2 regions of the Stenotrophomonas sp. GW821-FHT09E08 genome follow, and region 2 is predicted to be linked to the other one. Evidence: riboswitches for the same ligand, from Rfam matches in the RefSeq annotation. Region 2 holds a riboswitch; the other holds the start of a gene.
The links. Region 2 has a riboswitch for cobalamin ahead of AC07M7_RS15015 (epoxyqueuosine reductase QueH). Riboswitches for the same ligand answer to the same signal wherever they lie in the genome.
Positions count from the first base shown of each region.

Region 1: linked by a shared signal. The riboswitch ahead of btuB (TonB-dependent vitamin B12 receptor) and the one ahead of AC07M7_RS15015 (epoxyqueuosine reductase QueH) in region 2 are both predicted to bind cobalamin.

Region 1 covers NZ_JBWKOO010000011.1:33,530-51,686, reverse strand. Annotated here, with positions in the region: gene AC07M7_RS14410 (ATP-binding protein) at 1-207, shown strand, start outside; gene AC07M7_RS14405 (sensor histidine kinase) at 204-1,673, opposite strand; gene AC07M7_RS14400 (response regulator transcription factor) at 1,670-2,389, opposite strand; gene msrB (peptide-methionine (R)-S-oxide reductase MsrB) at 2,534-3,106, shown strand; gene AC07M7_RS14390 (cytochrome c biogenesis protein DipZ) at 3,109-4,878, shown strand; gene msrA (peptide-methionine (S)-S-oxide reductase MsrA) at 4,893-5,630, shown strand; gene AC07M7_RS14380 (aminotransferase-like domain-containing protein) at 5,774-7,222, shown strand; gene bioD (dethiobiotin synthase) at 7,298-7,981, opposite strand; gene AC07M7_RS14370 (GAF domain-containing protein) at 8,050-8,532, shown strand; gene AC07M7_RS14365 (TfoX/Sxy family protein) at 8,529-8,891, shown strand; partial or broken gene AC07M7_RS14360 (histidine phosphatase family protein) at 8,983-9,559, opposite strand; cobalamin riboswitch at 9,692-9,914, shown strand; gene btuB (TonB-dependent vitamin B12 receptor) at 10,029-11,870, shown strand; gene gph (phosphoglycolate phosphatase) at 12,012-12,668, opposite strand; gene AC07M7_RS14345 (class I SAM-dependent methyltransferase) at 12,732-13,523, opposite strand; gene AC07M7_RS14340 (LysR family transcriptional regulator) at 13,520-14,449, opposite strand; gene AC07M7_RS14335 (NAD(P)-dependent oxidoreductase) at 14,558-15,196, shown strand; gene AC07M7_RS14330 (MBL fold metallo-hydrolase) at 15,282-16,193, shown strand; gene dinB (DNA polymerase IV) at 16,505-17,599, opposite strand; gene fabA (3-hydroxyacyl-[acyl-carrier-protein] dehydratase FabA) at 17,790-18,157, shown strand, end outside.
Region 2 covers NZ_JBWKOO010000012.1:43,736-57,033, forward strand. Annotated here, with positions in the region: gene pncA (bifunctional nicotinamidase/pyrazinamidase) at 1-433, opposite strand, end outside; gene AC07M7_RS15015 (epoxyqueuosine reductase QueH) at 489-1,175, opposite strand; cobalamin riboswitch at 1,337-1,551, opposite strand; gene AC07M7_RS15020 (patatin-like phospholipase family protein) at 1,706-3,556, shown strand; gene AC07M7_RS15025 (DUF1028 domain-containing protein) at 3,629-4,582, opposite strand; gene AC07M7_RS15030 (helix-turn-helix domain-containing protein) at 4,921-6,288, opposite strand; gene AC07M7_RS15035 (CoA-acylating methylmalonate-semialdehyde dehydrogenase) at 6,403-7,908, shown strand; gene AC07M7_RS15040 (acyl-CoA dehydrogenase family protein) at 7,923-9,089, shown strand; gene AC07M7_RS15045 (enoyl-CoA hydratase) at 9,086-9,883, shown strand; gene AC07M7_RS15050 (enoyl-CoA hydratase/isomerase family protein) at 9,880-11,055, shown strand; gene mmsB (3-hydroxyisobutyrate dehydrogenase) at 11,052-11,942, shown strand; gene AC07M7_RS15060 (organic hydroperoxide resistance protein) at 12,079-12,504, opposite strand; gene AC07M7_RS15065 (cation diffusion facilitator family transporter) at 12,616-13,298, opposite strand, start outside.

The DNA.
Region 1 (18,157 bases), on a different contig from region 2:
GAACTGCGCGGCCAGGTGCTGCAGCCGTATGTGCGGCTGGATCCGGGCAGCCCCGGTTTCGGTCTCGGCCTGGCACTGGTGCAGGTGGTGGCCGACAAGCATGGCGGCCACGTCGAGGTAACCGATTCAGAGCTGGGCGGTGCCTGTATCCGCCTGCACCTGCCGTTGGAAACCGGCGGCATCGTGGAGTGCGAAGCGGCCTGCTAGGCCGCTGGTTCCGCACGCGGCAAGGCAAACACGAACAGCGCGCCACGCTCACTGTCGCGCAGTTCGATGCGGCGGCCATGCAGCTGCACGATCCGCTGCACGATCAGCAGGCCAAGCCCACCGTTCTCGCCACGCCGTGCGCCCAGCGCGGCCGGCGCCTGGAACAACTGCGCTCGCAGCGCCGCTGCCACGCCGGGACCATCATCGGCCACGCTCACCTCGATGCTATCCGCGGTCGCACGCAGGCACACTTCGATCCGGCCACCTTCCGGTGCGTGCCGCAATGCATTGTCGAGCAGGTTGGTCAGCACCCGCTCGACCAGGCCCAGGTCGGCACGTACCAGCGGCAGGCCCGGCGGGAATTCCGCGTGCAGGCGCTGGTTGCGCGCCTGCGCGGCCAGCTCGAACTTCTGCAGTACGTCCTGCAGCAGTTCCGGCAGCGCGAACACTTCCCACTCCAGGCGCACTTCGCCGTGCTCCAGCCGCGCCAGCTCGAACAGCGCGCGCGCCAGCCGACCAACCTTGGCGCTCTGTGCAAGCGCGATACCGAGGTACCGGCGGCGCTCGTCCGGCGACAGCGTGGCGTCCTTCAGCGCCAGCGTTTCCAGGTAGCCATGCAGCGACGACAACGGCGTACGCAGGTCGTGCGAGATGTTGGCGACCAGCTCGCGGCGCTGCAGGTCCTGCTGGCGCAGCTGCTGCCATTGTTCACCCAGCCGCTGCGCCATCTGCGCATGCGCATGTTCAAGGATCACCAGTTCGTCGCGCTCGCCTGGGCGCAGCGGCTCGGGTGGCGGCAACGGTGTCGGCGCATCGATGTCGAAGGCCTGGATGCGCCGGGTAAGCCGCCGCAGCGGACGGGTCACCCAGTAGAACGCCACCAACCCGGCCAGCAGGCCGAGGCTGCCAACCAGCATCACCGACCACCAGGTGGTGTTCCACTGGCTGCCGGCCGCGAGGTCGTCGGCGAGCATCTGCCGGTGTTCGCCGACCAGCACCACGTACACGTAGCCGGCCTGGCGACCCTGCACGATCAACGGTGCGGCGCTGAACACCTTGCGGCCATCAGCGCTGCGCGGGTCATCGCCGAGGATCGGCAGCGGCGCACCGGCCAGCAGGCGGCGCAGCGGTGCCACGTCCACCTTGTTGCGCACCAGATGGCCGCTGGGCGCATCGTGGCCGAGAATGCGGCCCTGATCGTCCAGCAGGTACACCTCGACGCTGGGATTGACCGCCATCAGCTGGCCGAACAGCGCGCGTACCGCCGCATCGCGCATGCCACTGGTGTCCATCAGTTCGCTGCGCTGGGCGATGTGTTCGGCCAGGCCCAGCGACAACCGCTGCACCACCTCCTGTTCGTGACGGGTATTGGCACGCATCTGCAGCGCCAGCAGCGCCATGCAGCACATCAGCATCAGCGCGGCGATCACCGCTGCCAGCTTCTGCCACAGATTGGGCTTGATCATGCCACCGCTCCGGTCGGGTCGACCAGCTTGTAGCCGCGGCCCCACACCGTCAGCAGCCGCCGCGGGTTGGCCGGGTCCGGCTCGATCTTGCTGCGCAGGCGGTTGATGTGGGTATTGACCGTATGCTCGTAACCATCGTGCTGGTAACCCCAGACCTGGTTGAGCAGTTCCATGCGCGCGAACACCTGGTCCGGGTGGCGTGCGAAGAACAGCAACAGGTCGAATTCGCGCGGGGTCAGTTCCAACGCGTTGCCATCCACCGAGGCGGTGCGCGCGACCGGATCCAGCTGCAGCCCACCCAGCTCGATCGCGCCAGCATCGATACGTGCGCTCTGCGCCATCGCCTCGGCGCGGCGCAACAGGGCGCGCACCCGTGCCACCAGTTCCGGCATCGAGAAGGGTTTTGCCAGATAGTCGTCCGCGCCCAGTTCCAGGCCGACAATGCGCTGGGTCTCGCTGCCGCGCGCGCTGATGATGATGATCGGCACGTAGCGCGCCATCGCGCGTGCACGCTGGCACACCTGCAGGCCGTCCACGCCTGGCAGCATCACATCCAGCACCAGAGCATCCCATGGGCCGTCCTGCTCGAGCAGGCGCAGGCCGGCGTCTCCGCTGGCAGCATGGGCGACGTCATAGCCTTCGTCAGCCAGGTGCATGCGCAGCAGGTCAGCGATGTGGGCATCGTCTTCGACGATCAGCACGCGTTTGGTCGACATCGGCAGCTCGGGGCCAGTGGGGAGGCTGCCCGCATTGTGGCGCGGGACGGCCGCCGATACCTCACGAAAAATTGAATCCTGCGTGAGGATTCGTTGACCCGGGCGGGCGCAGCATGGCCCCGTCGCCCCTTCCCGGAGTCCGCCATGTCCCTCACCCGCCGCCATCTGCTGGGCCTGGGCGGTGTTGCCACCGCCGCCGGCCTGCTTGGCCTGGGGGCCTGCAGCCGCGCTGCCCCGGCCGCCGCCGAAGCGCGCCCGTCGCGACAGTTCGAGGTGATGCACAGCGATGCCGACTGGCGCCAGCGACTGACCCCGGCGCAGTACGCGGTGCTGCGCCAGCAGGCCACTGAGCGCCCGTACAGCAGCCCGCTCAACAAGGAACATCGGCAAGGCACCTTCGCCTGCGCCGGCTGTGCGCAGCCGCTGTTCTCTTCCTCCACCAAGTTCGAGAGCGGCACCGGTTGGCCCAGCTTCTGGGCACCGCTGCACAACGCCATCGGCGAAGACCGCGACGTCACCTTCGGCATGCTGCGGGTAGAGGTGCACTGCCGCCGCTGCGGTGGTCACCTCGGCCATGTGTTCAACGACGGCCCGCGTCCGACTGGACTGCGCTACTGCATGAACGGTGCGGCGATGGTGTTCGTTCCCGGCGCCACTGATGGCACCGCCGATGGCTGGCGGGTGCCGGTCGGTTCTTCCTCTGCTTCCGGAGCCTGACGATGCTGCTGTTGCTGCTTGCCTACCTCGGGGGCGCGCTGACCCTGCTCAGTCCCTGCATCCTGCCGGTGCTGCCGTTCGTGTTCGCACGCGCCGACCGTCCATTCCTGCGCAGCACGCTGCCGTTGCTGCTGGGCATGGCGCTCACCTTCACCGTGGTCGCCAGCCTGGCCGCCGTGGGCAGCCAATGGGTGACGCAGGCCAACCAGGTCGGGCGCTGGATCGCCCTGCTGCTGATGGCGCTGTTTGCCGTGGCGCTGCTGTGGCCACGACTGGCCGACCATCTGCTGGCGCCGTTCCAGCGTGTGGGTGCACGCTTGAGCGCACGCGCCGATGCCGCGGACGCCGCAGGACGTGGCGGCGCATGGACCTCGCTGCTGATCGGCGTCGCCACCGGTCTGCTGTGGGCGCCCTGTGCCGGTCCGATTCTTGGCCTGGTGCTGACCGGTGCCGCGCTGCACGGTGCCAGCGTCGGCACCAGTACCCTGCTGCTTGCCTATGCATTGGGTGCGATCACTGCGCTGGCGTTGGCGGTGTGGGTCGGCGGCCGCGTGTTCCGTGCGCTGCAGGCGCGGCTCGGCCTCGGCGACGCACTGCGCAAGGTGCTGGGCGTGGCCGCACTGCTGGCTGTGGTGGCGATCGGCCTGGGCTGGGACACTGGCCTGCTGACCCGCCTGTCCACGGTCAGCACCGCGCGCATCGAGCAGGGCCTGCTGGACGCCGTGCCCGGTGCGCAGCCGGCGGCACCGCCGATGATGATGATGGCTGGCCCCAATGCGGGTGCAGATGCACCGCTGCCAGTGGAAGGCACCCTGCCCGCACTGGACGGTGCCACGGGTTGGCTCAACAGTCCGCCGCTGACCGCGCAGCAGCTGCGTGGCAAGGTGGTGCTGGTCGACTTCTGGACCTACTCCTGCATCAACTGCCTGCGCGCGATGCCGTTCGTGCACGAATGGGAACGTCGCTACCGTGACCATGGGCTGGTGGTGATCGGCGTACACACGCCGGAGTTCGCCTTCGAACGCAACCCGAGCAACGTGATGAAGGCGGTGCAGGAACTGAAGGTCGAGTACCCGGTGGCGCTCGACAACCAGTACACGATCTGGCGCGCGTTCAACAACCGCTACTGGCCGGCGCAGTACTTCGTCGATGCACAGGGCAACATCCGCGGCCACCAGTTCGGCGAGGGCAACTATGCACGCTCGGAGCAAGTGATCCGCCGGCTGCTGACCGAAGCCGGGCAGACCAACCTGCCACCACCGGCCGACCCCGCCGCAGCCGACCTGCAGGGCGTGGCCGTGCAGGCCGACATGAGCAACCTGCGCTCGCCGGAGACCTATCTGGGCCACGCGCGTGCCGAGCAGTTCGCCTCACCCGGCGGCCAACGCAGCGATAGCCCGTTCGACTACACGCTGCCAACCACCCTGGCACTGAACCAGTGGGGCCTGTCCGGACGCTGGACCGTCACCGACGAGGCCGCGCAGCTGCAGCAGGCCGGTGGCCGCATCGCCTTCCAGTTCCACGCGCGGGACCTGCACCTGGTGCTGGCACCGATCCAGGACGGCACGCCTGTACGGTTCCGCGTGTGGCTGGACGGCAAGCCGCTGACCGCTGCCGATGCCGGCAGCGATGTCGGTGCCGATGGCAGCGGCGTGGTCAATGAGCACCGTTTGTACCAGCTGGTTCGCCAGCGCGGCACGGTCGGCCCGCACCGCTTCGAGATCGAATTCCTCGACACGGGCGTGCAGGCCTACGCCTTCACCTTCGGTTGAAACGGGAGCACACGATGAAACTCTCTTTTGAACAAGGTATCGCCGCCGGTGTCGCCGGCCTGGTGGCTACTGCATTGATCGCTGGCGTGCTGCTGGTCGACCACGGTGCAGTCGCGGCACCGCTGGAAGCCAGCGCGCAGGCCAAGGCATTACCGGCGCCCAGCGGCGACGCCGCGTTCCGCGATGACGCCACCCACGCCAGCGTTGTGTTTGCCGGCGGTTGCTTCTGGGGCGTGCAGGGCGTATTCCAGCACGTCAAAGGCGTGAGCAATGCAGTGTCCGGCTACATCGGCGGCAGCGCCGCCGATGCACGCTATGAGCGGGTCAGCAGCGGCCAGACCGGTCATGCCGAGGCGGTGAAGATCGACTACGACCCACGCCAGGTCAGCTATGGGCAGCTGATGCAGGTGTTCTTCTCGGTGGTGCACGACCCGACCCAGCTCAACCGCCAGGGGCCGGACCACGGCAGCCAGTATCGATCGGCGATCTTCTCTGATGACGCGCGCCAGCAGGCTGCCAGCCGCGCCTACATCGCCCAGCTCGGCCAGGCCGGCAGCTATCGCGCGCCGATCGTCACCCAGCTCGGCAACGGCCAACGTTTCTACCCGGCCGAGAGCTACCACCAGAACTACATGACCAACTACCCGCAGGCGGCCTACATCCGCTACTACGACGCACCGAAGCTGGCCGCGCTGGGCAGGCAGTTCCCGGCGCTGTACCGGCGCGAGGCGGTGCTGGTTCCGATGCGCTGACGGCTCTACACACAAAAAAAAGACGCACGGCCATCCAGCCGTGCGCTTGGGAAGTATCGGCCACGCCCCGATCAGGCCCGTCCGACAACGACATGCTAGGCTCGCCATCATCATGGGTACAGAACCAGATGGCGGGAAGCTCGATGGATACAGATGACCAGAGCGCGATGATCCCACCCCGCTACCAACGGCTGTCGGATGAACTGGCCGAAGCCATCCACGGCGGACGTCTTCCGGTTGGCAGCCGCTTGCCTTCGCTGCGGCAGATGGCGTCGCAGCGCCGGCTCAGCCTGAACACGGTGATCGCGGCCTATCGGCAGCTGGAAGATGCCGGCCTGGTGATTCCGCGGCCGAAGGCCGGCTTCGAAGTTGCGCCGCGGCTGTCGGTTCCGGAACGTTCGCTGCGCGACACTCCGTCCGCACCCACCGCGCCGCTGCAGCAGGTACTGATGGCCCGCGTGCTGGAGGCACAACGCCGCTCCGGTGTGATCGATCTGGCCTTTGCCGGTCCGCGCGGACGCCAGTTCTATCCCGGCGCACAGCTGGCCCGGCACACCGCGCAGGTACTGCGCCACGGTCAGCAGACAGTGGAAACCTACGCGCGCCCGAACGGCTCGCCGCGACTGCTGGCGCAGATCGTGCGGCGCGGTCCGCGCATGGGCCTGCACACCCACAGCGAGCGGCTGCTGCTGACCCACGGCGCGATGGAAGCCCTGCAGCTGGCCTTGCGTGCAGTGACCCAACCCGGTGATGCGGTCGGCATCGAAGCACCGTCCTACTTCAACCTGTACCCATTGCTGGCCAACCTCGGCCTGCAGGCCATCGAGCTGCCCACCCATCCGCAGCACGGGCTGGACGTCGACGCATTGGACGCACTGCTGGAGCACACGCCGCTGGCCGCACTGGTGGTGATGCCGACCGTGCACAACCCGCTGGGCTGCACCATGCCGACAGTGGCCAAGCAACGCCTGGCCGAACTGGTCAACGCGCGCCAGCTGCCACTGATCGAAGATGCGGTGTACGCCGAACTGCAGTTCTGCGAGCCGCCGGCACCGCTGCTGAAGGCGTTTGATCGCGATGGCTGGGTGATGGTGGTCGGTGGTTTCTCCAAGACGCTGGCGCCGGACTACCGCATCGGTTGGCTGGACGGGGGGCGCTTCGCCGAGCGCATCGCACTGCTCAAGTTCCAGTCCACCGGTGGCGAACCGCAGCTGCTGGGCGATGCGGTGGCGGCGTATCTGGAAGCAGGCAGCTACGAACACCACCTGCATCGCATGCGCCGCTTGTACCGCGAACAGGTCGGTCGCCTGCGCCAGCTGGTGGCCGAACACTTCCCGGCCGGCACCCGTGCCACCGAGCCACAGGGTGGCTTCCTGCTGTGGCTGGAACTGCCGGGGGTGGATACCCGCGAACTGTTCGAACGTGCGCTGCAGGAGGACATCGTGTTCATGCCCGGCCAGGTGTATTCGCGCGGCGCGCGCTACCGTCACTGCTTGCGACTCTCATGCTGCCAGACGCTGGATGCGCGCTTCATCGGTGCGGTGGAGCGGCTCGGTGCGATCGCGAAGGAGCTGGCAGCTGCAACACGGTAGTGCCGGCCGCTGGCCGGCAACCTCGGGATCGCCGGGTGGATGCAGTTGCCGGCCAGCGGCCGGCACTACTCAGGGTCACTCGAGCAGATGCGCCGCCAACGCTTCGCCATTCGCCCCCGGAAGGTTGGGCAACCGCCCCCAGCACGGCATCGGCAGGCGCTGCTGCAGCGTGGCGATGTTGTCATCCTGGCGCTGCATCGCCGGGTCGATATGATTGCCGATCCAGCCCAGGCACTCCACGCCGCTGGCCTGCAGTGACTGCGCGGTCAGCCGTGCGTGGTTGACGCAGCCCAGCCGCATGCCGACCACAAGCACTACCGGCAGATGCAACGCACGCACCAGATCGAGCTGGTCCAGCGTGGCCGAGACCGGCGCCAGCCAACCGCCAACGCCCTCCACCACCACGATGTCTGTCTGCGCGCGCAGGCGCTTGAATGCAGCCACGATCGGCGCCAGCTCCACCTGCACGCCGTCCTCGGCAGCAGCCAGCTCCGGCGCCAGCGGCTGCCGCAGCGCATACGGGTTCAGGTCGGCATAGTCCGGCAGCGGCCAGCTGGCCGCCTGCAGCGCCAGCGCGTCCTCGTTGCGCAGGCCCTGTCCCAGATCCTCACTGCCGCTGGCCACCGGCTTCATGCCGACCGCGCGCAGGCCGCGCCGGCGCAGTGCATGCAGCAGCGCGGTGCTGGCCGCGGTCTTGCCGATCTCGGTATCGGTGCCGGTGACGAACAGGGCAGGCGGCAGCGTGGCGGGCAACGGCATCGATAAGCTCCAGCGGGGCAACAGAGCGTGCATTATCGCCGGCCCGGCGCGCTTGCTAGACTGCGGGCATGTTCGCCAATGCCTCGCTTACCGGCAGCAAGCCGGAACAATACGCCCAGCTGCTGGAACAGGCCCGTGGCCTGGTCTACGCCGAGTCCGACCGCATCGCCAACGCGGCCAACCTCTCGGCACTGGTCTACCACGCCCTGCCCGACCTGAACTGGGTGGGCTTCTACCTGTACGACGGCAAAGAGCTGGTGGTCGGTCCGTTCCAGGGCCTGCCGGCCTGCGTGCGCATCCCGCTGGACAAGGGCGTGTGCGGTGCCGCCGCCAGCCAGCGCGTGACCCAGCGCGTGGATGATGTCGATGCCTTCCCCGGCCACATCGCCTGCGATTCGGCCTCGCGCTCGGAACTGGTAGTGCCGTTGCTGCGTGGCGATGAACTGATCGGCGTGTTCGACATCGACAGCCCCAAGGTCGGCCGCTTCGATGCCGACGACCAGGCCGGCCTGGAAGCCATCGCCCGCGTGTTCGTCGAGGCGCTGGGATGAGCGCACCGAAGCTGCGCAACATCGGCCCGAAGAGTGCGGCGTGGCTGCGCCAGGTCGGCCTGCGCAGCCGCGAAGACCTGGTTGCGATTGGTGCCGTGGGCGCCTTCGTCAAGGTCAAGCGCGCAGGCTTCAAGCCCAGCCTGAACCTGCTGTACTCGCTGGAAGGCGCACTGCTGGACTGCCATTGGCAGGAACTGAGCGAGCCGCAGCGCGAGGCGCTGGTGCAGGACTATGAGGCGCGCATTGCCGCACATCCGTTGAAAGCGGCCGGCCCGGCCTCGGGCCCGGTGCATGAGCAGCGCTTCGACACCGATGATGACGCGGAAGACAGCGTGGCCGAGAGCGCCGACGAGGATTGAAGCCTCCGCGTTCCTGGGGATGCCGGCCAGCGGCCGGCACAACCACTGTGATGCGGGATCGGTAGCGCCGGGCCATGCCCGGCGAGTGGGCTCAGGGCTGCTGCAGCTCCAGCAGCTCGCCCACCACACTTACCTCACCGCGTTCCAGCCTCACCCGCAGGCGGGTGCCGTGGTCGATGCGCAAGGCCCAGCACAGCGACATCGGCAGGCCACAGACCTGCGACAGCACCATGCGCAGCGGGCCGCCATGGCTGACCACCAGCGTCGGCACCGGATCGTCATCATCGAGCAGGCGATCCAGCGCGCGCGATGCGCCGCTCGAAGTGGCCCCAGCTTTCACCGTTCGGCGGTGGGTACGCATGCGGATCTGCGTGGAAGGCCGCCAGTGCATCCTCCGGCAGGTCGAACAGCGACTGCCCGTCCCAATCACCGAAATCCAGTTCTTCCCATTCCTCGTCCGCGTCCACGTCCAGCCCGCGCGGGGTGGCCAGTGCCATGGCAGTGTGCAGCGAGCGCAGCCGCGGCGAGCTGATCACCCGCTCCCAAGGAAGCCCGCCGTAGGCCTCGACCAGTTCCTGTGGCAGGCGGGCCAGCTGCGGCGGATCGCTGCGGCCATCAAGGAATTCATCGCGACCATTGCCGGCGTGGCGGACCAGGTCGAGGATCATGCGTGCGTCCCATGCGGGCGACGCAGGTACAACGGAAAACGGGCGGACATCGGCAACTGCACCACGGGATCTGAGGGGCCATTCTAAGGGCAGTCGAGCAAGCTCGACGCTACGCGCTGCCTGCGATGCCGTAGACTGCGCGCACTTCCAGGTGACCTGCGGCCATGGCCGGCAGGTTGAAACGGGAAGCCGGTGACGCGTGATTCCACGCCATGCCGGCGCTGCCCCCGCAACGGTAAGCACGTCAGTTCCAGGCAAGACCGCCACTGTGCCGCAGGCATGGGAAGGCGCCTGGACGGTGGCCTCGCGCCACCTGGCGGCAAGCCCGGAGACCGGCCCGGAAGCCTCAGGTCGCGATGCGGTGGGCATGGCGCTGGATGACGCGGCCTGTGCTGCGGCATCGGCGCGTGCCAGCCTTCGCGGCTCCTCCCCTTCGCCACGCGGGCGTGCGTGGCACCTGGAGTCCCCCATGAAGCTGCAGTCCCGAATGCTGTCCCTGGCCGTGCTGGCCGCCCTGCCCGCGCTGGCCCAGGCCGCCGATGACACCACCGCGCTCGACCAGATCCTGGTCACCGCCACCCGCACCCCCATCGCCCTGCAGGACAGCATCGCGCCGGCGCAGGTGATCGACCGCGCGCAGATCGAATCCAGCCAGGCCACCTCGCTGCAGGAACTGCTGCGCGGCCGTGCCGGCATCAACCTGACCAACTCCGGCGGCCTCGGCAAGCAGAGCTCGCTGTTCCTGCGCGGCACCAACTCGGGCCACACCGTGGTGCTGGTCGATGGCGTGCGCATCAACAGTGCCGACCTCGGCCTGGCCATGTACCAGGACCTGCCACTGGCGCAGATCGAACGCGTCGAAATCGTACGCGGCCCGCAGTCAAGCCTGTACGGTGCCGATGCCATCGGCGGCGTGATCCAGATCTTCACCCGCCGCAACCAGGGCGACTTCGCCCCGCACTTCCAGCTCGGTGGCGGCAGCAACGGCCTGCGCGAAGCCAGCGGCGGCATCGGCGGTGGTACCGAGCGCGGCTGGTTCGGCGCTGACATCGCCTACCAGCACTCCGACGGCATTGATGCCTGCCGCGGCTCGGCTACGCTGTTCGCCGGCTGCTTTGCCGACGAACACGACCGCGACGGTTACCGCAACCTGTCCAAGAGCCTGCGCGGTGGCTACAGCTTCAACGACCAGTGGACCGTGGAAGCCAGCGCACTGCGCGCCGACGGCAAGAACCACTACGACGGTTACTACAACTACTCCGAAACCCGCCAGCAGGTGCTGGCCGGCAAGGTGCGCTACACCCCGTCCGAACGCCTGGCATTCACCGCCAATGTCGGCCGCAGCGACAACGAGTCGGACAACTTCGGCGCACCGGGTGTGTTCGGCAGTGCACAGACCCATCGCAACAGCGCCTCGCTGCAGGGTGACATCACGCTGGCCGAGGCCCAGCTGCTGAGCACCGGCGTGGACTGGAGCGAAGACAACCTGGATGGCAGCAGTGCCGGCTACCTCGTCGACAGCCGCCGCAACACCGGCGTGTTCGTGCAGTACCAGGGCCGCTTCGGCCGCCATCAGTTGCAGGTCAGCGCGCGCAACGACGACAACCAGCAGTTCGGCAATCACGCCACCGGCAGCGTTGGCTGGGCCATGGAACTGGGCCACGGCCTGCGCGTCAATGCCAGCTACGGCACGGCGTTCAAGGCACCGACCTTCAGCGACCTGTACGACCCGTGGAGCGGCGTGCCGACGTTGAACCCGGAAAAGTCCAAGAGCGCCAACCTCGGTGTTTCGCAGCAGGGCCAGGGCTGGCATTGGGGCCTGGACGTGTACGAAACGCGCATCGATGATCTGATCACCTACGATGCATTCACGATGAAAATGCAGCAGGTGGAGAAGGCGCGCATCCGTGGCGCCGAACTGACCGGTGGCGTGCTGCTGGCCGGTTTCGACATCAATGCGCAGCTGAGCTACACCGACCCGCGCAACCGCACCCACGGCAGCACCCAGTTCGACAACTGGCTGCCACGCCGCGCGCAACAGACCGCACGCCTGGACATCGACCGCCGCTTCGGCGATTTCCGCGCCGGCCTGACCGTGCAGGGTGCGGGCAATCGCTATGACGACGCGGCGAACAGAGTGAAGGTTGGCGGCTACGGCACGCTGGACCTGCGCGCCGAGTACGCGCTGACGCCATCGTGGTCGCTGCTGGCGCGTGCCGCCAACGTGTTCGACCGCAGCTACGAGACCGTGGCGTGGTTCAACCAGCCCGGTCGCGAGTACCAGTTGAGCGTGCGTTACCAGCCGAAGTGAGCGCAACGTTCATGGTAGTGCCGGCCGCTGGCCGGCAACATCATGACCTTCGGCAGCGCATTCCGGGTTGCCGGCCAGCGGCCGGCACTACCCATTGCGTCGGGCCGGGTTACCGCCCGGCGACCGGCGTTATCCGTTGAATCAGCCCTGCAACCCTGGCAGTTCACGCAGGTCGTCGATCACCGCCACCGCATGCGCAGTGGCCAGGTCCAGGCCGCGCGGGTAGCCGTAGCGCACCAGCGCGATCGGCATGCCGGCATCTTCGGCGGCGCGGTAGTCGGTCAGCGAATCACCCACCATCAGGCACTGCCCCACGGCCAGGCCGAAGTGCGCGGCGATGTGCCGCAGCGGTTCACCACTGGGCTTGCGCTGCGGCAGCGAATCGCCGCCCAGTATCAGCGCGAACGCATCACCGATGCCCAGGTGCTGCAGCAGCGGTGGCACCAGTGCTTCGGGCTTGTTGGTGCAGATCGCCAGCGGCACATTGCGTTCACGCAGCTTCGCCAGCGCTTCAGCAACGCCATCGAACAGGCGCGGGCTGCGCAGCAGGCATTCGCGGTAGTGCACCATGAACACTGGCATCACCTCGCTCATGTCGACCTCGCGGCCGGCCGCATGCACGGCCTGCTCCACCAGGCGGCGCACTCCGTCGCCGATCCAGCCCAGCACGGTAGCCTCCGGCACGCGCGCAACGCCGATGTCTTCCAGCGTGCGGTTCAGTGCTTCGGCGATATCGGCGGCGCTGTCGACCAGCGTGCCATCGAGGTCGAACACGACCAGCGGATAGGGATACGACAAGGAACGGCACCTGCATGACGTGGGGCCGTCCATTGTACGTCGCCCCTTTTTGGCAGTTCCGCCTCAGCCGATCCGGCGTGCGCGGGTCGCCAGGAAGGTGGGCAGATAGCGGTCGATCAGGAAGCGCGGCTGCGGCTGCCAGTCTTCCATGAAGCGATCGATGACGAAGCCGGCATCGAGCTGGCCGCCGATCAGTTCGGTCAGGCTGTGGCCGAAGGTCAGCGCGTCACCGCGGGCCAGCTTCGCCTCGCGCTCAGCCGGCGCCAGGTCTTCGAGGTCCGAATAGGGAATGGCGTACTGTGGCCGGATCAGGCCTTGTGCATCCAGCTGCGGATCGCGCGCGCCGACGAACAGCACCGGGTTGTAGAAGCTGGCCATCAGCATGCCATCGCGCGCCAGCACGCGCCGGCATTCGGTCCACACCGGGCGCACATCGGGCACGTACAGGTTCGAGATCGGGTGGAACACCACATCGAAACTGTCGTTGGCGAATACGTGCAGATCGCGCATGTCACCCTGCACGGTGCGCAGCTGCAGGCCATCGCGCGCGGCGACCGCGCGGTCCTGTTCCAGCTGCCCATCGGACAGGTCGAACACGGTGACCTCGGCACCGGCCGCGGCCAGCACTGGCGCCTGCTGGCCACCGGCCGACGCCAGGCACAGGATGCGACGGCCGCGCACATCGCCCAACCAGTCCAACGGCAGCGCGCGCGGGGTCAGATGTACCTGCCAGCGGCCCTCGCGCGCGGCAGCAATCGTTGAGCTTTCCACCGGGCGCGACCATTCGCGCACTTCGCTGGCCTGGCGGTCCCAGGCAGCACGGTTGTGATCGATCAAGCCCTGTCCATGGTTCATGTGTTCTCCTTGCCCGGTGGGCGCCAATCCAGATCCTGGAAGGCCGGGCTGGCGAAGCACTCGGCCAGGAAGTCCAGGAATCGCCGCATGATAGCGGGCTGCTGGCGCCTTGACGCGTACACGGCATGAATGCCGAGTTCGTCCAGGCTGAATTCGGGCAGCAGTTCGATCAGCTCGCCACTGCGCAGCAGCGGCGCCACCTGGTAGGTCGGCAGCATGGCGATGCCGGCACCGGCCCGCACCGCCTCCAGCAGCAGCGAAGCCTCATTGGCGCTGATGTTGCCGCCCACCGCCACCGACAGCGAACGCCCATCGCGGTGCAGCTGCCACAGGCTCTTGCCGACGTAATGGTGGGTCAGGCAGTTGTGTGCGGCCAGGTGCTCGGGCGCGGTCGGTGTGCCACGCGCCTGCAGGTAGGACGGCGTCGCGCACAGCACCGAACGGCAGGTGGCCAGCCGCCGCGCGATCAGGCTCGGGTCGATCTGGCGGGCGATGCGCACCGCCAGATCCACGCGCTCTTCCACCAGGTTCACGGTGCGGTCGACCAGCAGCAGCTCGATGCGTGCCGCTGGATGGCGCGCGACGAAGCCGGCCACGGCCCGTGCCAGGTGACTCTGCCCGAATGAGACGCTGGCGGTCACCCGCAGCGTGCCGTGCGGCTCGGGATCATCACTGGCCAGCTCGCCCTGCAGTTCTTCGCCGATCGCCAGCATCTGCCGGAAGCGCAACAGCGCCGACTCGCCGGGTCCGGTCAGGCTGACCCGGCGCGTGGTCCGGTGCAGCAGGCGCGCACCCAGCCAGCCCTCGACCTCGGCCAGGTAGCGGCTGACCATCGCCCGCGACATGTCCAGCACTTCAGCAGCGGCCGTCAGGCTGCCGCGCTCGGCCACCTCGACGAACACGGTCATGGCGGTCATTCGGTCCATATGCTCGATCCATGCAACAAACAAGCGCGTTATACGCTGTTTTTCGAGCGACTGCAGCGGCCTAGAGTGGCCCCATTCCCACCCCACACCGCTCCACGGAGTCCTGCCATGAAGATCGCCCTCGTTGGTTCCACCGGCAACATCGGCCGCCAGATTGCCCGCCACGCGCTGGCCCGCGGCCACCAACTCACCGTCATCGTGCGCAGCGCACAGGACCTTCCGGCTGAACTGGCCGGCGCCCACCCGGTGATCGCTTCGCTGGATGACCAGGACGCGCTGGTCGCCGCCATCGCCGGCCACGACGTGCTGGCCAGTGCCTACGGCCCGCGCCCGGGCGATGACATCGGCCGCGTCGGCGAGGTCGCCGCGCAGCTGGCTGCCGCCGCACGCAAGGCCGGCGTGCCGCGCCTGGTGGTGGTCGGTGGTGCCGGCAGCCTGGAAGTCGCACCCGGCGTGCAGCTGGTCGATACCCCCACCTTCCCGGAGGCCTACAAGCCTTACGCACTGGCCCACCGCGAGGCGTTCAACCGCCTGCAGGCGGTGGACGACCTGGACTGGACCTTCTTCTCGCCGGCCGCCGAAATCGGCCCGGGTGAAGAGCGCGGTCAGTACCGCGTGCAGGCCAAGGCCTTCCTCGCTGATGCCAGCGGCCACAGCCGCATCAGCTACGCCGACTACGGCGCCGCGTTCGTTGCTGAGCTGGAAGCGCACCAGTACCCGAAGCAGATCATCACCGCGGCGTACTGATGCCAGGCCGCCGGGCATGGCCCGGCGCTACCCACCTGTAGAGCCGCGCCCACGCTCGGCTCGCCATCCGCCACAAGGAATTCCCATGCGTACCGCTGCCCTGCTGCTTCCCCTCGCCCTTGCCGCCACCTTCGCCAGCGCTCCGTTGCTGGCCGCACCGGCCACCGCGGCGCCGGCCATGGCGACGAAATCCCAGCTGCACCTGCAGACCTTCCATCCCGGCCCGCAGGCGATGTTCTCGGTGTCCTCGGTGCTGATCGAAGGCCGCCACGACGCGATCCTGGTCAATGCGCAGTTTGGTGCCAGCGACGCGCGCAAGCTGGTCGAGCTGATCCGCGCCAGCGGCAAGCAGCTGACCACGATCTACATCAGCCACGGCGATCCGGATTACTACTTCGGCCTGGCCACCCTGCAGGACGCGTTCCCGCAGGCACGCATCGTCGCCACTGCGCAGACCGTCGCCCACATCCAGCAGACCCAGGCCGGCAAGCTGGCCTACTGGGGACCGAAGATGGGCACCGACGTGCCCGTGCGCATCGTGGTGCCACAGGTGCTGGACGGCGATGCCCTGCAGCTGGAAGGCCAGCGCCTGCCGCTGATCGGCCTGGATGGCCCGACCCCGGATCGCACGGTGCTGTGGGTGCCGTCGCTGCGCGCGATCGTCGGTGGCATTCCGGTGGTGGCGGGCGAGCACGTGTGGATGGCCGACACGCAGACGCCGAAGTCGCACACCGACTGGCTGCAGACCCTGCAGCGGCTGCAGGCACTGAAGCCGAAGGTGGTGGTGCCGGGGCATTACGCGCCGGGTGCAGCACTGGATGCCAGTGCGCTGCGCTTCACCGCAGACTACATTCGTGCGTTCGATGTTGAGGCGGCGAAGGCGAAGGACAGTGCGGCGCTGGTGAAGGCGATGCAGTCGCGCTATCCGAAGCTGGCAGGCGTGGAGTCGCTGGAGTTGAGTGCGAAGGTGGCCAAGGGCGAGATGCAGTGGCCATGAAGTAGGAGTTTCTTTTGCAGGGCTGCGCCCTGCACCCGCTCAATGCAACAGCAACAGCCGAAGCAACAGCAGCAGCTGGCTATCCGTGGGATGGCGAGGTGGGTCCGGTTGCGGGGGACGCCGTGAATCCGTCCATGGAGGCTCGGTCGCGCCATCCATGGCGCTCACGCCCCCGCAACCGGACCCACCCCGCCTTCGACAGTTTCCCGCTATCTGTCGGAACCTGCTGCTGGTGGTGGGTGCCGACCGTTGGTCCGCACGGGGTCGGATCCCGCTGCTGCGCAACGGGCTCTGACCCCACTGTTTGATGATTAGGTATCTGTGGGATTGTTCATGTCGTGCTCGAACAACTCCCCCTGCACCACCGGCTCCTTTTCGCGGAACCCACCAAGCCCGACGCCGACCAGCCGATAGCGGGTCTCGGCCGGCAGGTCGACGCGGGCGCGCAGGGCCAGGGCGATGTCGCGCAGTTCTTCCATCGATTCCGGCGGGCGGTCCGGGGTGAAGCTGCGGGTGAGGATGCGGAACTGTGCGGTCTTCAGTTTCAGTACCACAGTGTGGCCGACACGTTCGGTCTTGCGCGTGGCGTTCCAGGTTTTCTCTGCCAGCTGCACGATCGCCTCACCCAGGTCTTCCAGCGGCAGGTCCTCGGCGAAGGTGTCCTCGGAAGAGATCGACTGCACCTGCTGGTCCGGCTCCACCGGCCGTTCATCGACACCGCGTGCGCGGTTGTACAGGCTGCGGCCGAAGCTGCCGAACGCCTCTTCCAGATCGATCAGTGCCCACTGCCGCAGGTCGCCGCAGGTGACGATGCCGCGCGCGGCCAGTTTGCCTTCCATCACCTTGCCGACGCCGGGCACGCGGTTCACCGGCAGCGGCAGCAGGAAGGCATCCACCCGCTGCGGCGGAATCACGAACTGGCCATCGGGCTTGCGCCAGTCAGAGGCGATCTTGGCCAGGAATTTGTTCGGCGCGATGCCGGCTGAAGCAGTCAGCTGGGTTTCCTCGCGGATCTGCGCGCGGATGGTGCGCGCGATGTCGGTGGCCAATTCCATGCCGCTCCTGGGTTCGGTCACGTCCAGGTAGGCCTCATCCAGCGACAGCGGTTCGACCAGGTCGGTGTGGCGCAGGAAGATCCCGCGTACCTGCTGTGACACCGCCTTGTAACGTGCGAAGTCCGGCGGTACGAAGATCGCATCCGGACACAGGCGCTCGGCACGCACGGCCGGCATCGCCGAGCGCACGCCGAACACGCGCGCCTCGTAGGACGCCGCGCACACCACCGAACGCGCGCCACGCCATGCCACAACCACCGGCTTGCCGCGCAGTGACGGATCGTCGCGCTGCTCCACCGACGCGTAGAAGGCGTCCATGTCGACGTGGATGATCTTGCGCAGTCGGGTCATGTCAGGCGTAAAGGGCGGAGGCAGGCTGAACCGACCACACGCACAGGTATGGTCGTTGCACATCAACAGGATGCGCGTATTCCCTTGAAAACACTACGGTTGCGTACGGTTGAAATGTTTGATCGGCGCAGTTTCCACGGGCATTCTCGGGCGCTTGTTTCCCTGTTCTTCGCTTCCAGGATTGTGCTTCATGACCCGTCTCCACGCGTTCAACCGCGAACAGCTGCTGGCCAGCGCACGCGGTGAACTGTTCGGCGCCGCTGCCGGCCGTTTACCCAACGATCCGATGCTGATGTTCGACCGCATCACCGAAATCCGCGAGGACGGCGGACCGCATGGCAAGGGCATGGTACGCGCCGAACTGGATATCCGCGCCGACCTCTGGTTCTTCGGTTGCCACTTCATCGGCGACCCGGTAATGCCTGGTTGCCTGGGCCTGGATGCCATGTGGCAGCTGACCGGCTTCTTCCTGACCTGGCTGGGCGCCCCCGGCAAGGGCCGCGCACTGGGCTGCGGCGAGGTGAAGTTCACCGGCCAGGTGCTGCCGGACGCGAAGCT
Region 2 (13,298 bases):
GCCAACCGGCCAGGCCGGTGGCGGGACGGGTACCGTCGGGCCCGTGGTTCTCGCGGAAGGCACTGTACGAATCCACTTGCTGGCGGGTGCCCTTGCGCAGGATAAGGTCGGCCACGGTCCAGTCCACATCCGGGTGCAAGGCAGCACCCGCGCTGCCCTGCACGCAGTGGTCCGGCCACAGGGTCTGCGGCTGCGCGTGCAGCAGGATGGTTTCGAACGGGCGCTGGCCGGGATGCTGGCTGGCAAACGAGGCATGGTCGGCCGGGTGCCAGTCCTGTGTCGCCACCACGGTGCCGTAGCGGCGCTGCGCCAGCAGATCAGCAATCGGTGCCACCAGCGCATCGCCCTGATCGCAGGCCAGCGCACCGCCGGGCATGAAGTCCGGCTGCAGGTCGATCACCAGCAGGGCGACATCGGCGGGCAGGGCGGTCATGGCAGTTCCGGTACAACAGAAGGGGCGACCAGCGTGGCCGCCCCATGCCCACACGTCAATCGCCCTGCGGCGTCTCAGCGTCCTGCCCGTAGTACAGCAGGCCGATCTTGATCCGTTCGCGGCCGTTCTCGCGGCGGTGGCGGTTGGCATCGCGCAGCGAGTACACGCAGCCGCAGTATTCCTGCTGGTAGAACTGCTCGCGCTTGCTGATCTCTACCATGCGGCTGGCGCCGCCGCCCTTGCGCCAGTTGTAATCCCAGTACTGCAGGCCTTCATAGCGGGATGCAGCGCGGATGCCACAGTCGTTGATCTGCGTCATGTTCTTCCAGCGCGAAATGCCCAGCGACGAACTGATGGTGTCGTAGCCGTGCTCGTGCGCATACAGCGCGGTGCGCTCGAAACGCATGTCGAAGCACATCGTGCAGCGGATACCACGCTCGGGCTCGTTCTCCATGCCGCGTGCACGACTGAACCAGTTGTCCGTGTCGTAGTCGCAGTCGATGAATGGAATGTTGTGCTGTTCGGCGAAGCGGATGTTTTCCTGCTTTCGCAGTTCGTATTCCTTCACCGGATGGATGTTGGGGTTGTAGAAGAAGATCGCGTAGTCGATCCCGGAGGCGGTGATCGCCTCCATTACTTCGCCCGAACAGGGCGCGCAGCACGAATGCAGCAGCAGGCGCTTGCCGTCGGCGGGCAGGGTCAGGGTGGGGCGTTGGAGCTCGGTCATCGTCAGGTACCGCATGGACCGCCGGCAACGGCGGTGGCCCATGCATCAGCGCGTGGGTGAACAGGTCTGGCCGGATACCGTGAAAAGGACGCGCGCGGCGGCATCGCCTGCACGCGCAGGACGACGACGGCCCCGGCAACCTCCCCGCGGAGATTCCAGGTCGAGTCAGGGGACGGTCGTGTCCCCTGGCCGGGGCAGGTATTCGGGCTGATGGACACAGGCCGCAGCCCACCTACTACCTGCCGCTTCCCAGGCGTGAGCCCAGTGCTGTTGGCAGGATTCGTTTCCATTCACCGCTGCGGGGCAGCTCCGGAATGGGCGCGCAAGGCGCCTTCACCGGATTCCCGTTTAAATCCCTGCCGCCATCAACGCCACGGCAGGGATACCTTCGGCATGCCCACGGTGGACGCGTTGGCGGCAATGGTCAAGGCCCAATGAAAGTGCAGGGCTGTGGCTGGTTTCTCAGGCTGTGAGAGCGCCTCTTGCCATACTGGGCACCGACAGACGGGAGGTGGCTCGTGGCGGCGAAGTACTGCGATCTGGTCATGAAAGGTGGCATCACCAGCGGCATCGTGTACCCCAATGCGGTACTGGCGCTGGCCCGCGAATATCGCTTCAAGAGCATCGGCGGCACCTCGGCCGGCGCCATCGCCGCGGCGGTGGCAGCGGCAGCGGCGTGCGGTGATCGTCAGCAGCAGGCGGGTGAGCACCTGTCCGGCGACGCAGGCTACAGCGGGTTGTCGGCGGTGTCGGCGCAGCTGTCGCGGCGCGGCTTCATCTACAGCCTGTTCCAGCCGGCGCGAGGCGCTCGTGCGGCTTATCGGCTGCTGGTGGTGCTGACCGGTAATGCCCGCCTGCCGCACAAGCTGCTGTGCCTGGCCGTTGCCGTGTTCGAGATCGCGCCACTGGAGGTGTTGGTGTCGCTGGCGCTGCTGTTGGGCCTGGGCTGGTGGGGCGGTGGCTGGAGCGGCGTGGCCGCCACGCTGCTGCCGTCGCTGCTGTGCGCTTATGGTGCCGGCGTGGCCGGCGCCGCGCTGCGGGTGGCGCGGGTGGCGCGGCGCAATCTGCTGGGCCTGTGCAGCGGCCTCGGCCGCGACGCGCGCAAGCCGGCATTGACCGAGTGGCTGCACGAGTGCCTGCAGCAGTTGTCAGGCAAGCCGCTGGATGCACCGCTCACCTTCGCCGACCTGCACGATGCGCCGCGCTATGCCGGTGAGCCGGACAGCCCGCATGCGATCAGCCTGCAGATGATCACCACCTGCGTGTCGCATAACGAACCGCGCACGCTGCCGTTGGGTGGGGCGCAGTTCTGGTTCCTGCGCGAGGAGTTCGAACAGCTGTTTCCGGCCAGTGTGGTGCAGTGGATGGTCGACCGTGCCGGCCCACCGCGCGAGGTTGAAGGCCGCAACTACTACCATCTGCCGCAGGGCGCGTCGCTGCCGGTGCTGGTGGCCACGCGCATGAGCCTGAGCTTCCCGTTGCTGATCAGCGCGGTGCCGCTGCATGAGCCCTCGCGTCGCGAACGTCGCTGCGAGCCGACGTCGACGGCTGCAGATGAGGGCGGGCAGAACGTGGCCGACAGCATGGAAGGGCTGACCAGTGCCGGGCAGACCTGCGGCCCGGTGATCACCGCGTTCCGGATCTGCTGGTTCTCCGATGGTGGCATCAGCAGCAACTTCCCGATCCACCTGTTCGATGCCGCGTTGCCGCGCTGGCCGACCTTCGCCATCAATCTGGTCTACCCGCAGCATGCCGAAGAGGTGAGCCACGGCAGCAGTGGCCGCCAGGCGCTGGAACAAGCCGTGTTCCTGCCCACCGAGAACCGCCACGGTTGGCAGCGGACCTACCAGTCGATCGCCACACCGCTGGCCGCTGCGGAGCTGGGCCGTTTCCTGTTCGCGGTGGTGGCGACCATGCAGAACTGGCGCGACCTGCTGCAGGCGCGTGCACCGGGCTACCGCGACCGCATCGTGCACGTCAGCCTGCAGGGCGACGAGGGCGGCATGAACCTGGACATGCCGCAGGAGGTGCTGACCCGCATCGCCGACAAGGGCAGCCTGGCCGGTGCACGGTTCTGTTCGTTCTCGTTCGAGAACCACTACTGGATCCGCTGGCGCAACCTGGCCTCGGCCTACCAGCGCTACACGCTGGAAGTGGCGCGTACCGATGACCCGGCGCAGCAGGTACTGGCCTACCGTGCAGCGTACGCGATGGTTGCCAGCGGCCAGCCGACGCCGCCGTCGTACAAGCTGGGCTCGGAGGACAAGCGGTTGGCCTCGCAGCAGTTGTGGGGGCTGATGGTCGAGCAGGGACGCAGCTGGGACGACCTGGGCCCGGACCTCACCGATGGCGCGCCGCGCCCGCTGCCGCAGATGAAAGTGACGCCGATCTATTGATCAACGCCGCAGCCGATTGAACTGCTCTGGTGGGTGCCGACCTTGGTCGGCACGATCTGACCCCGCGGTGCGTCACCGCCACGGCGCCACCACCGCATCACCCTGCAACGGTGCATACAACGGCAACGTCAGTTCCTGCTTCACCCAGCCCGGATTGAGCGCACGCAGGCCGGCCAGATATTCGCGCGCCAGCGCGGTATCGCCCTGTCGCATCGCCAATCGTGCGGCGCGCGCCCAGGTGCGGTCCCAGCCGTGCGCCAGCGACAACGACGTTGCCAGCGCCGCGCGCGCGCCTGCCACATCACCCTTCTCCCAACGCTCCTCGGCGCGGATGATCGCTTCGTTGGACAGGCGCATGTCGTACAGCTCGCGCAGCCTCGCTACCGCACGCGGGTCGGCGTCCACGCGGAGGTCGGTGTCCTGCCAGTCGCCCCCGGGCGTGCGCACCAGCAGCGCCGCCGACCATTGCCCGCTGCGTTGCCCCCCCGCTGCCTGACCGGCTTCCAGCGCCGCCAACAAGCGTGCGGCCAGCGGCCCACGTGAGGCGGCGAAGACGCGTTGCATCGATGCCAGCACCTCTGGCCCGGCCAGGCCATTGCCCTGCACGCTCAGCATGCCCTCACCCTGCGCACCGGCCCAACCCGCCTGCTGCGCGGTGGCGCCGGTGTACTGCGCATTGCCGCCGCGCGCGCTGACCAGTCCCACCTGGCGCTCGGCAAGCGTGGTGCCATCGAAGTTGCCGTCTTCATCCAACAGCTGCTTCAGCACCTGCGCAGGCGTGCGGCCTTCGGCCAACAGCTCAAGGCCTTTGGAGCCATAGGTCGGGTTGGTCTCGAACTGGCTGGCGACCGCGCCCACCTTCGCCTGTGCCCACGGCACACCCACACCCCCGACCGCCAGGTTGTGCGTAGCCACCGCCACACCGCAGTCGCCGGCCTCATTGCAGGCCGCAATGGAAAAGGTCGCCCACGCCGGCGCAGCGACGGCGGCGAGCAGCAGGACCAGGCAAGAGCGCAGCAAGGACATTGGGTGTCTCCAGGATGGGCATTGCAATGGGATGCAGCCTACGCACGAAAGGTTTAGTAGATCCACGCCATGCGTGGATCTACCGTGTCGACCAAGGTCGACACCCACCAGGGCAATACGTCGTTCCGACAGGTAGCAGGAACCTGTCGAAGGCGGGGTGGTGTCGGATTGCGGGGTGTCCGCGGCATGGATGCCGCGGCCAAGCCCCCAGGGACGGGTTCACGGCGTCCCCGCAATCCGACACCGCCCCGCCATCCCACGGAATGCCAGCTTTTGCCGTTGCTGTTGCCGTTGCTTCGGCCTCTGCAGGTGCAGGGCGCAGCCCTGCCGAACCAACCCTATCGCCCCGGCAACTGAGCGAACGCGCGCTGCATGCAGTCCTCGCGCGGACACACCCGGCACCCCGGGCCGATCGACACCGAATTCCCCGGACTCTGCACATCCAGCCCCAGTGAATACACCAGCCGCTCGGCGTGCTGCAGATCGCAGCCCAGCGCCACCGCGAACGTCTTGCGCGGCTGGCCATGGCCGACCGGACCACTGCTGACCTGCCGCGCCAGCCAGAAATGACGACGCCCATCGGGCATGCGCGCCGTCTGCGTAAGGATGCGCCCCGGCTGGTTGAACGCCTCGTAGACGATCCACAGCGGGCACGAGCCACCCACCTGCGAGAAGTGGAAATCGGTGGCGGAGTGGCGCTTGGATACGTTGCCGGCGCGGTCCACCCGGATGAAGAAAAACGGCAGGCCGGGTGCGCTGCGCCGTGCCAGCGTGCTCAGCCGGTGGCAGACCGCTTCGAAGCCGACGCCGAACTGATGCGCCAGCAGTTCGATGTCGTAGCTGCTGGCTTCGGCCGCACGCAGGAAGCGCATGTACGGCATCACCAGCGCGCCGGCGAAATAGTTGGAAAGACCGATCCGTGCCTGCGCGATGCGCGCGTCGTCGGTGAAGCCGGCACGCGCCACCACCGCATCGATCTGCGGCAGGTAACCGTGCAGCGCCAGCTCGGCGGCCATCTGGAATGCCTGCTGGCCAGGCTCCAGATAATCGGGCAGCCACAGCCGCCGCGCACCGGCGTCGTACTGGCGCTTTTCGCGCCCGGCCTGCAGCGCGGCCACTTCCACCAGCACCCCGTGGCGGTCGGCCAGCAGCTGGCGCAGCCGTGGCGCCACGTGTCCCGGCGCCAGCCCCCATTCGGCGAACAGCTGCTCGGCCAGTTCGTCCAGCTCGGGAATGTGGTTGTGCATGCGGTTGAAGAACTCGCGCACCTGGTCACCCGCCGGCAACGTGCTGCCCGCACCCGGCTCGCCCAATTGGAACTCCAGCGCGGCGGCATGCTCGCGCAATGCCAGGTGGCGGCGATGCAGGTCCAGCAGGGCGCGGCTGACCTGCGGCAGGTTGCCTGCCAGCGCGCGCAGCTCGGTAGCACTGACGTCGGCCAAGCCCAGATCTCGCAGGGTTTCGCCCAGCGCTTCCTGCAGCGCGGCGGGCTCATCGTCGTCGAACAGGGAGGAAACATCGCCCAACACCTCGCCCAGCTTCTTCTGCACGGCCGGGGTCAGTGGGCGCTTGTTGCGCTCGATCTGGTTCAGGTAGCTGGCCGACAGCCCCAGCGCCTGCGCCAGGGCTGCCTGGCTGTAGCCCCGCTGTTCGCGCAGCCGCAGCAGGCGAAGGCCGAGTTGCCGCTGGATGGCTGAATAATTCACAGAATTAACATGAATCGTCTGGCGTGTTGGCCAGATTAAGCGGATTCAGGCCGGAAATCGAGGAGGGTGTTGTGAATAATGCCAAGCATCTTTCGAGCCAGTGGGATTGTCGTCATGACTGTTGCAGCGCCCCGTATCCGCATGCTGATCGATGGCCAGTTCGTCGAATCGGCCACCTCCCACTGGCAGGACGTGATCAATCCGGCCACCCAGGACGTGCTGGCCCAGGTGCCGTTCGCCACCACCAGCGAAGTGGATGCCGCCGTTGCTGCGGCCAAGGAAGCCTTCAAGACCTGGCGCAAGACCCCGATCGGCACCCGTGCGCGCATCTTCCTGAAGTACCAGCAGCTGATCCGCGAGAACATGAGCGAGCTGGCCCACATCCTCACCGCCGAACAGGGCAAGACCCTGCCGGACGCGGAAGGCGATGTGTTCCGCGGCCTGGAAGTGGTCGAGCACGCCGCTGCCATCGGCAACCTGCAGCTGGGCGAGCTGGCCAACAACGTGGCCAACGGCGTCGACACCTACTCGATCATGCAGCCGCTGGGCGTGTGCGCCGGCATCACCCCGTTCAACTTCCCGGCGATGATCCCGCTGTGGATGTTCCCGATGGCGATCGCCACCGGCAACACCTTCATCCTCAAGCCGTCCGAGCAGGACCCGATGGTCACCATGCGCCTGGTCGAGCTGGCGCTGGAAGCCGGCATTCCGAAGGGCGTGCTGAACGTCGTCCACGGCGGCGAGGAAGTGGTCAACGCGATCTGCGACCACCCGGACATCAAGGCGGTGTCGTTCGTCGGTTCCACCCGCGTCGGCACCCACGTCTACAACCGTGCCTCGCTGGCCGGCAAGCGCGTGCAGTGCATGATGGGCGCCAAGAACCACGCCGTGGTGCTGCCGGACGCCAACAAGGAACAGACCCTCAACGCGATGGTCGGCGCCGCCTTCGGTGCTGCGGGCCAGCGCTGCATGGCCGCCTCCACGCTGGTGCTGGTCGGTGAAGCACGCAACTGGGTGCAGGACCTGGTCACCAAGGCCAAGACCCTGAAGGTCAGCGGTGGCACCGTGGCCGGCACCGACGTCGGTCCGGTCATTTCCTGCGGCGCCCGCGAGCGCGTGGAAGGCCTGATCGCATCGGGCGTGGAGCAGGGCGCCAAGCTGGTGCTGGACGGTCGCAAGCCGCAGGTCGATGGTTTCGAGAAGGGCAACTTCGTCGGCCCGACCATCTTTGCCGGTGTCACCACCGACATGCGCATCTACCAGGAAGAGATCTTCGGGCCGGTGCTGGTCATCCTCGAAGCGGAAACGCTGGAAGAGGCCATCGCGATGGTCAACAGCAACCCGAACGGCAACGGCACCGCACTGTTTACCCAGTCCGGCGCGGCTGCGCGCAAGTTCCAGGAAGACATCGACGTTGGCCAGGTCGGCATCAACGTGCCGATCCCGGTGCCGGTGCCGCTGTTCTCCTTCACCGGTTCGCGTGCTTCCAAGCTGGGCGATCTGGGCCCGTACGGCAAGCAGGTGGTGCTGTTCTACACCCAGACCAAGACGGTCACCGCGCGCTGGTTCGATGACGAGACGCTCAGCCATGGCGTCAACACCACGATCAGCCTGAAGTAACGGCAGGAGCAGCCATGAGCCACTCGATGACGACGGAACTGGAAGAAGCGCAGCAGGCGTACCGCGAGGCGGCGCGCGACTTCGCACAGGCCGAACTGGCACCGCACGCCGCGCGATGGGATGCGGAGGGCATCTTCCCGCGCGAGGCGATCGCCAAGGCCGGTGAACTGGGCTTCTGCGGTCTGTACATGGACCCGGAAGTGGGCGGCAGCGGCCTGAGCCGACTGGACGCCGCCGTCGTAATCGAGGAGCTCGCCAACGTCGATCCGTCGACCGCGGCGTACATCAGCATCCACAACATGGCGTCGTGGATGGTGTCCAAGTGGGGCCAGCCGGCGCTGCGCGATGCGTGGGGAACCGATCTGTCCTCGGGCAGCAAGCTGGCCTCGTACTGCCTGACCGAACCGGGCGCAGGTTCCGATGCGGCCTCGCTGAAGACCACCGCCGTACGCGACGGTGACTTCTATGTGCTGAACGGATCCAAGGCCTTCATTTCCGGCGCCGGTGCCACCGAACTGCTGGTGGTGATGGTGCGTACCGGTGGTGCCGGTGCTGGGGGTGTCAGCGCCATTGCGGTGCCGGCGGACCTGCCGGGCATCAGCTTCGGCCGCAAGGAAGAGAAGATGGGCTGGAACAGCCAGCCCACCCGCGGCATCACCTTCGAAAACGTCCGCGTACCGGTCAGCCACCTTCTGGGAGAGGAAGGTGGCGGCTTCAAGCTGGCGATGAAGGGGCTCGATGGTGGCCGCATCAACATCGCCGCGTGCTCGCTGGGTGCTGCGCAGGGCGCGCTGGATGCCGCACGCCGCTACATGGGCGAGCGCCGCCAGTTCGGCAAGGCGCTGGCTGATTTTCAAGCGCTGCAGTTCAAGCTGGCCGACATGGCCATCGAACTGGTGGCCGCCCGGCAGATGGTGCATTCGGCTGCGCGCAAGCTCGACGCCGGTGCCAGCGATGCCAATGTGTGGTGTGCGATGGCCAAGCGCTTCGCCACCGATGCCGGTTTCAACGTCTGCAATGAAGCGCTGCAGATCCACGGCGGCTACGGCTACATCCGCGAATACCCGATCGAACGCCTGCTGCGCGATTCGCGTGTGCACCAGATCCTGGAAGGCACCAACGAGATCATGCGGGTGATCGTCGCCCGTCACCTGCTCAACACCGAAGAGGAACTGCGATGAAGGATTGGCGTACCCAGGAACACGTGGGCCTGAAGGTCGAGGCCGATGGCCACACCGCCGTCGTCACCCTGCACAACCCGCCGGCGCATACCTGGACCGTGCACAGCCTTTCGGCGCTGCGCGACCTGGTGGGCGCGCTCAACGCAGACCGCGACATCTACGCGCTGGTGATCACCGGTGATGGCGAGAAGTTCTTCTCCGCCGGCGCCGACCTCAACCAGTTCGCCTCGGGCGACAAGGCCGCCGCACGCGAAGCCGCGCGCCGTTTCGGCGAAGCCTTCGAAGCGCTGTCCGCGTTCCGTGGCGTGTCCATCGCCGCCATCAACGGCTACGCCATGGGCGGCGGCCTGGAATGTGCGCTGGCCTGCGACCTGCGCATCATCGAAGACCATGCCCAGGTGGCGCTGCCAGAGGCCACCGTCGGCCTGCTGCCGTGCGCCGGTGGCACCCAGAACCTGCCGCGCCTGGTCGGCGAGGGCTGGGCCAAGCGCATGATCCTGCTGGGCGAGCGCATCAACGCTGAAACCGCACTGCGGATTGGCCTGGCCGAAGAAAAGGTCGGCAAGGGCGAAGCCAAGGCACTGGCCCTGGAATGGGCGAAGAAGGCCGGCAAGCAGAGCCCGACCAGCATCGCCGCCTGCAAGACCCTGGTGCAGTCCACCCGCACCGGTACCCATGCGTCGGCGCTGGTGGCCGAGCGCGAGGCCTTCGTCGATCTGTTCGACACCGCCGATCAGGTCGAGGGCGTCAGTGCCTTCCTTGAAAAGCGCGCCGCGCAGTGGAAGAACGCATGACCACCGACACCGTTGCCGAACAAGCACCGGTGCTGTTCGAAGAGCGCGTGGCCAGCAATGGCACGCGCATCGGCATCGCCACGCTGAACGCACCGCGCACGCTCAATGGCTTCTCGCTGCCGATGGCACACCTGCTGCTGAAGCAGTTGAATGCCTGGGCCGACGACGATGCCATCGCCATGGTGGTGCTGCAGGGCGCCGGTGAGAAGGCGTTCTGCGCCGGCGGTGACCTGCACAGCCTGTACCAGAGCATGCGTGCCTACCGCGACGCCGGCCAAAGTGATATCCGCGGGAACGACTACGCCGCCGAGTTCTTCGACGTCGAGTACCGCGTCGACTACCTGATCCATACCTACGCCAAGCCGATCCTGTGCTGGGGCCACGGCATCGTGATGGGCGGCGGCATCGGCCTGATGTCCGGCGCCAGCCACCGCGTGGTCAGCGAACGCTCCAAGCTGGCCTTCCCGGAAATCACCGTGGGCCTGTTCCCGGACGTGGGTGGCAGCTGGCTGCTGCCGCGCGTGCCGGGCAATGGTGGCCTGTTCCTTGCCCTGACCGGCGCGCTGCTGAACCCGGGCGACGCCATCTACGCCGGCCTGGCCGACGTGCATGTGGCCGAAGAACGCCGTAGCGCGGTGTTCGATGCGCTGCTGCAGGTCGCGTGGTCCAGCAACGCGGCCCACAACCACGAACGCCTCAGCCATCTGCTGCAGTCGCATGCCAGTGACGCCGCCACCGGCCCGCTGCTGGCCAATGCCGCGCAGGTCGAGGCGCTGTGCGAAGGCGATGAGCTGCAGGCCATCGTGGCGCGCATTGCCGGTCTGCAGACCGACGATGCCTGGTTGCAGGCCGCACAGAAGACCCTCGCCGCCGGTGCACCCGGCTCGGCACGGCTGTCGTACGAGCTGCAGCGACGCAGTGCCGGCCAGGACCTGGCCGCGATCTACCGCCTGGAGTACATCGTCGCCCTGCATTGCGCCGCCCACGGTGATTTCGCCGAAGGCATCCGCGCGCTGCTGATCGACAAGGACCGCAATCCGCAGTGGAACCCGGCCACCCTGGCCGAGGCCACCGGCGCGTGGGCCGACACCTTCTTCGCTTCCCCCTGGGCCGATGCCGCGCATCCGCTGGCCGACCTGGGCACTCCCCTTGTTGAAAGGAGCCTTGCATGAGCCGCATTGCATTCATCGGGTTGGGCAACATGGGTGGCCCGATGGCCGCCAACCTGGTCAAGAACGGCCACACCGTGCGCGTGTTCGATCTGGTCCCTGCCGCAGTGCAGGCCGCCGTCGATGCTGGCGCCAGCGCGGCCGCATCGGCGCGCGAAACCCTGGCCGATGCCGAGGTGGTGATTTCGATGCTGCCGGCCAGTCGCCACGTCGAAGGCGTGTATCTGGGCGACGACGGCATCCTCGCCGCGATTCCGGCCGGTGCACTGGTCATCGACTGCAGCACGATCGCCCCGGCCAGCGCCCGCAAGGTATCCGAAGCCGCCGCCGCACGTGGCCTGCAGATGATCGACGCGCCGGTGTCCGGCGGTACCGCCGGTGCGCAGGCCGGCACCCTGACCTTCATCGTCGGTGGCGAAGAGGACGCGCTGGAGCGCGCCCGTCCGGTGCTGCAGGCGATGGGCAAGAACATCTTCCACGTGGGCGCCAGTGGTGCCGGCCAGGTCGCCAAGCTGTGCAACAACATGGCGCTGGGCGTGATCATGGCGGTGACCGGTGAAGCCATCGCACTGGGCGTGGCACACGGGCTGGACCCGAAGGTGCTGTCGCAGATGATGGCCGTCAGCACCGGCCGCAGCTGGGCCACTGAAGTGTGCAACCCGTGGCCGGGCGTGCTGGAAAACGCCCCGGCGTCGCGTGGTTACAGCGGTGGTTTCGGCAGCGACCTGATGCTCAAGGACATGGGCCTGGCGGTGGAGGCGGCGATGAGTGTCGGCGCCTCGATCCCGCTGGGAGAAGTGGCCCGCAACCTGTACTCGATGAACCACCAGGCCGGCCGCGGCAAACTGGATTTCTCCAGCGTCGTGCAGCTCATTACGAGCGAGAAGTAAGCGAATGCGTCCCCGGCCGCGCGCCGGGGCCCACCCGAGGTGGGATGGGCGGATGCTCGGTTTCGACCGGCATCCGCCCATTTTTTTGGGGTCGGATCCCTTTCGCAACGCGAAAGGGCTCTGACCCCCGGCCGCATCAGGCAACGATCAGCGTCACGTCGATGTTGCCTCGGGTGGCGTTGGAGTACGGGCACACGATGTGTGCCTTCTGCACCAGCTCTTCCACCTGCTCGCGCGGCACGCCCGGCACATTGATGGTCAGCTCGGCTTCGATGCCGAAACCGGTCGGGATCTGGCCGATGCCGACCTTGCCGGTCACGGTGGTGTCGGCCGGCAGCGCGACCTTGGCCTGGCCGGCGACGAACTTCAGCGCGCCCAGGAAGCAGGCCGAATAGCCAGCGGCGAACAGCTGCTCCGGGTTGGTGCCTGGGCCACCGGCGCCGCCCAGCTCGCGCGGGGTCGACAGCTGGATGTCCAGCACGTTGTCGGAGGAGACGGAACGGCCTTCACGGCCGCCGGTGGAGGTGGCCTGGGCGGTGTACAGAACCTTTTCGATGGACATTGGGATGCTCCTGGTCGGTGGGTGGGTGTTGCGTTGGAGCCTACTTTGCCCGGTTTCCGCGTACGTTGGGTTGCAATACGTCCGGAAAACTTGATTCATCGTCCTGTCGGCCTAGATCGTCCACTCGCGGTCGGTGGTGAACATGATGGTCAGCCAGCGGTCCGGCGAGGCCTCGCCCAGTGCATCGCCGATCTCGTCGCGCAGCTGGTCCCATTCCACCAGCGGCCGCGGCGGGTCGTTTTCCGGCACCACGAAGAACAGCTCGATCTGCTCGCCACGCCCCACCTGGGCCACGTAGCTGCGGTGCTCGACGAAGCCGTGCTTGGCCACGATCGCGCGTGCCACTGCATCCACATGGGCCTGCAGTTCCGGCGGGGTTACCAGCAGGATGCCGGCCAGCGCCCGGCGCACGGTGCCGAGCGGAGCGATCATCACCAGCACGCAGACGAAGGCGAGGATGGCCGGATCGATGTAGGGCCCGATCCAAACCCACGAGGTGCCCTGCACCAGTACACCACCGAGGAAGGCCAGCAGGTAGCAGGCCGACATGCTGGCCGCGATCACCCAGTTCTTCGCGTCCAATGCGATGAACTCCGAGCCGATGCGGCGGTTGGCGCGCAGGATGAACCAGGCCAGCGCGCCTTCGCCCACGATCGACAGCCCGGCGAAGGCAATGGCCGGGCCGAGCGCGATATGGCGTCCACCGGACATCAACGCATCGACCGCATTGACCAGGGCATACAGCGCGGCGCCGATCATCAGCGTGCCGCTCACCCCCAGCACGATCGGCTCCA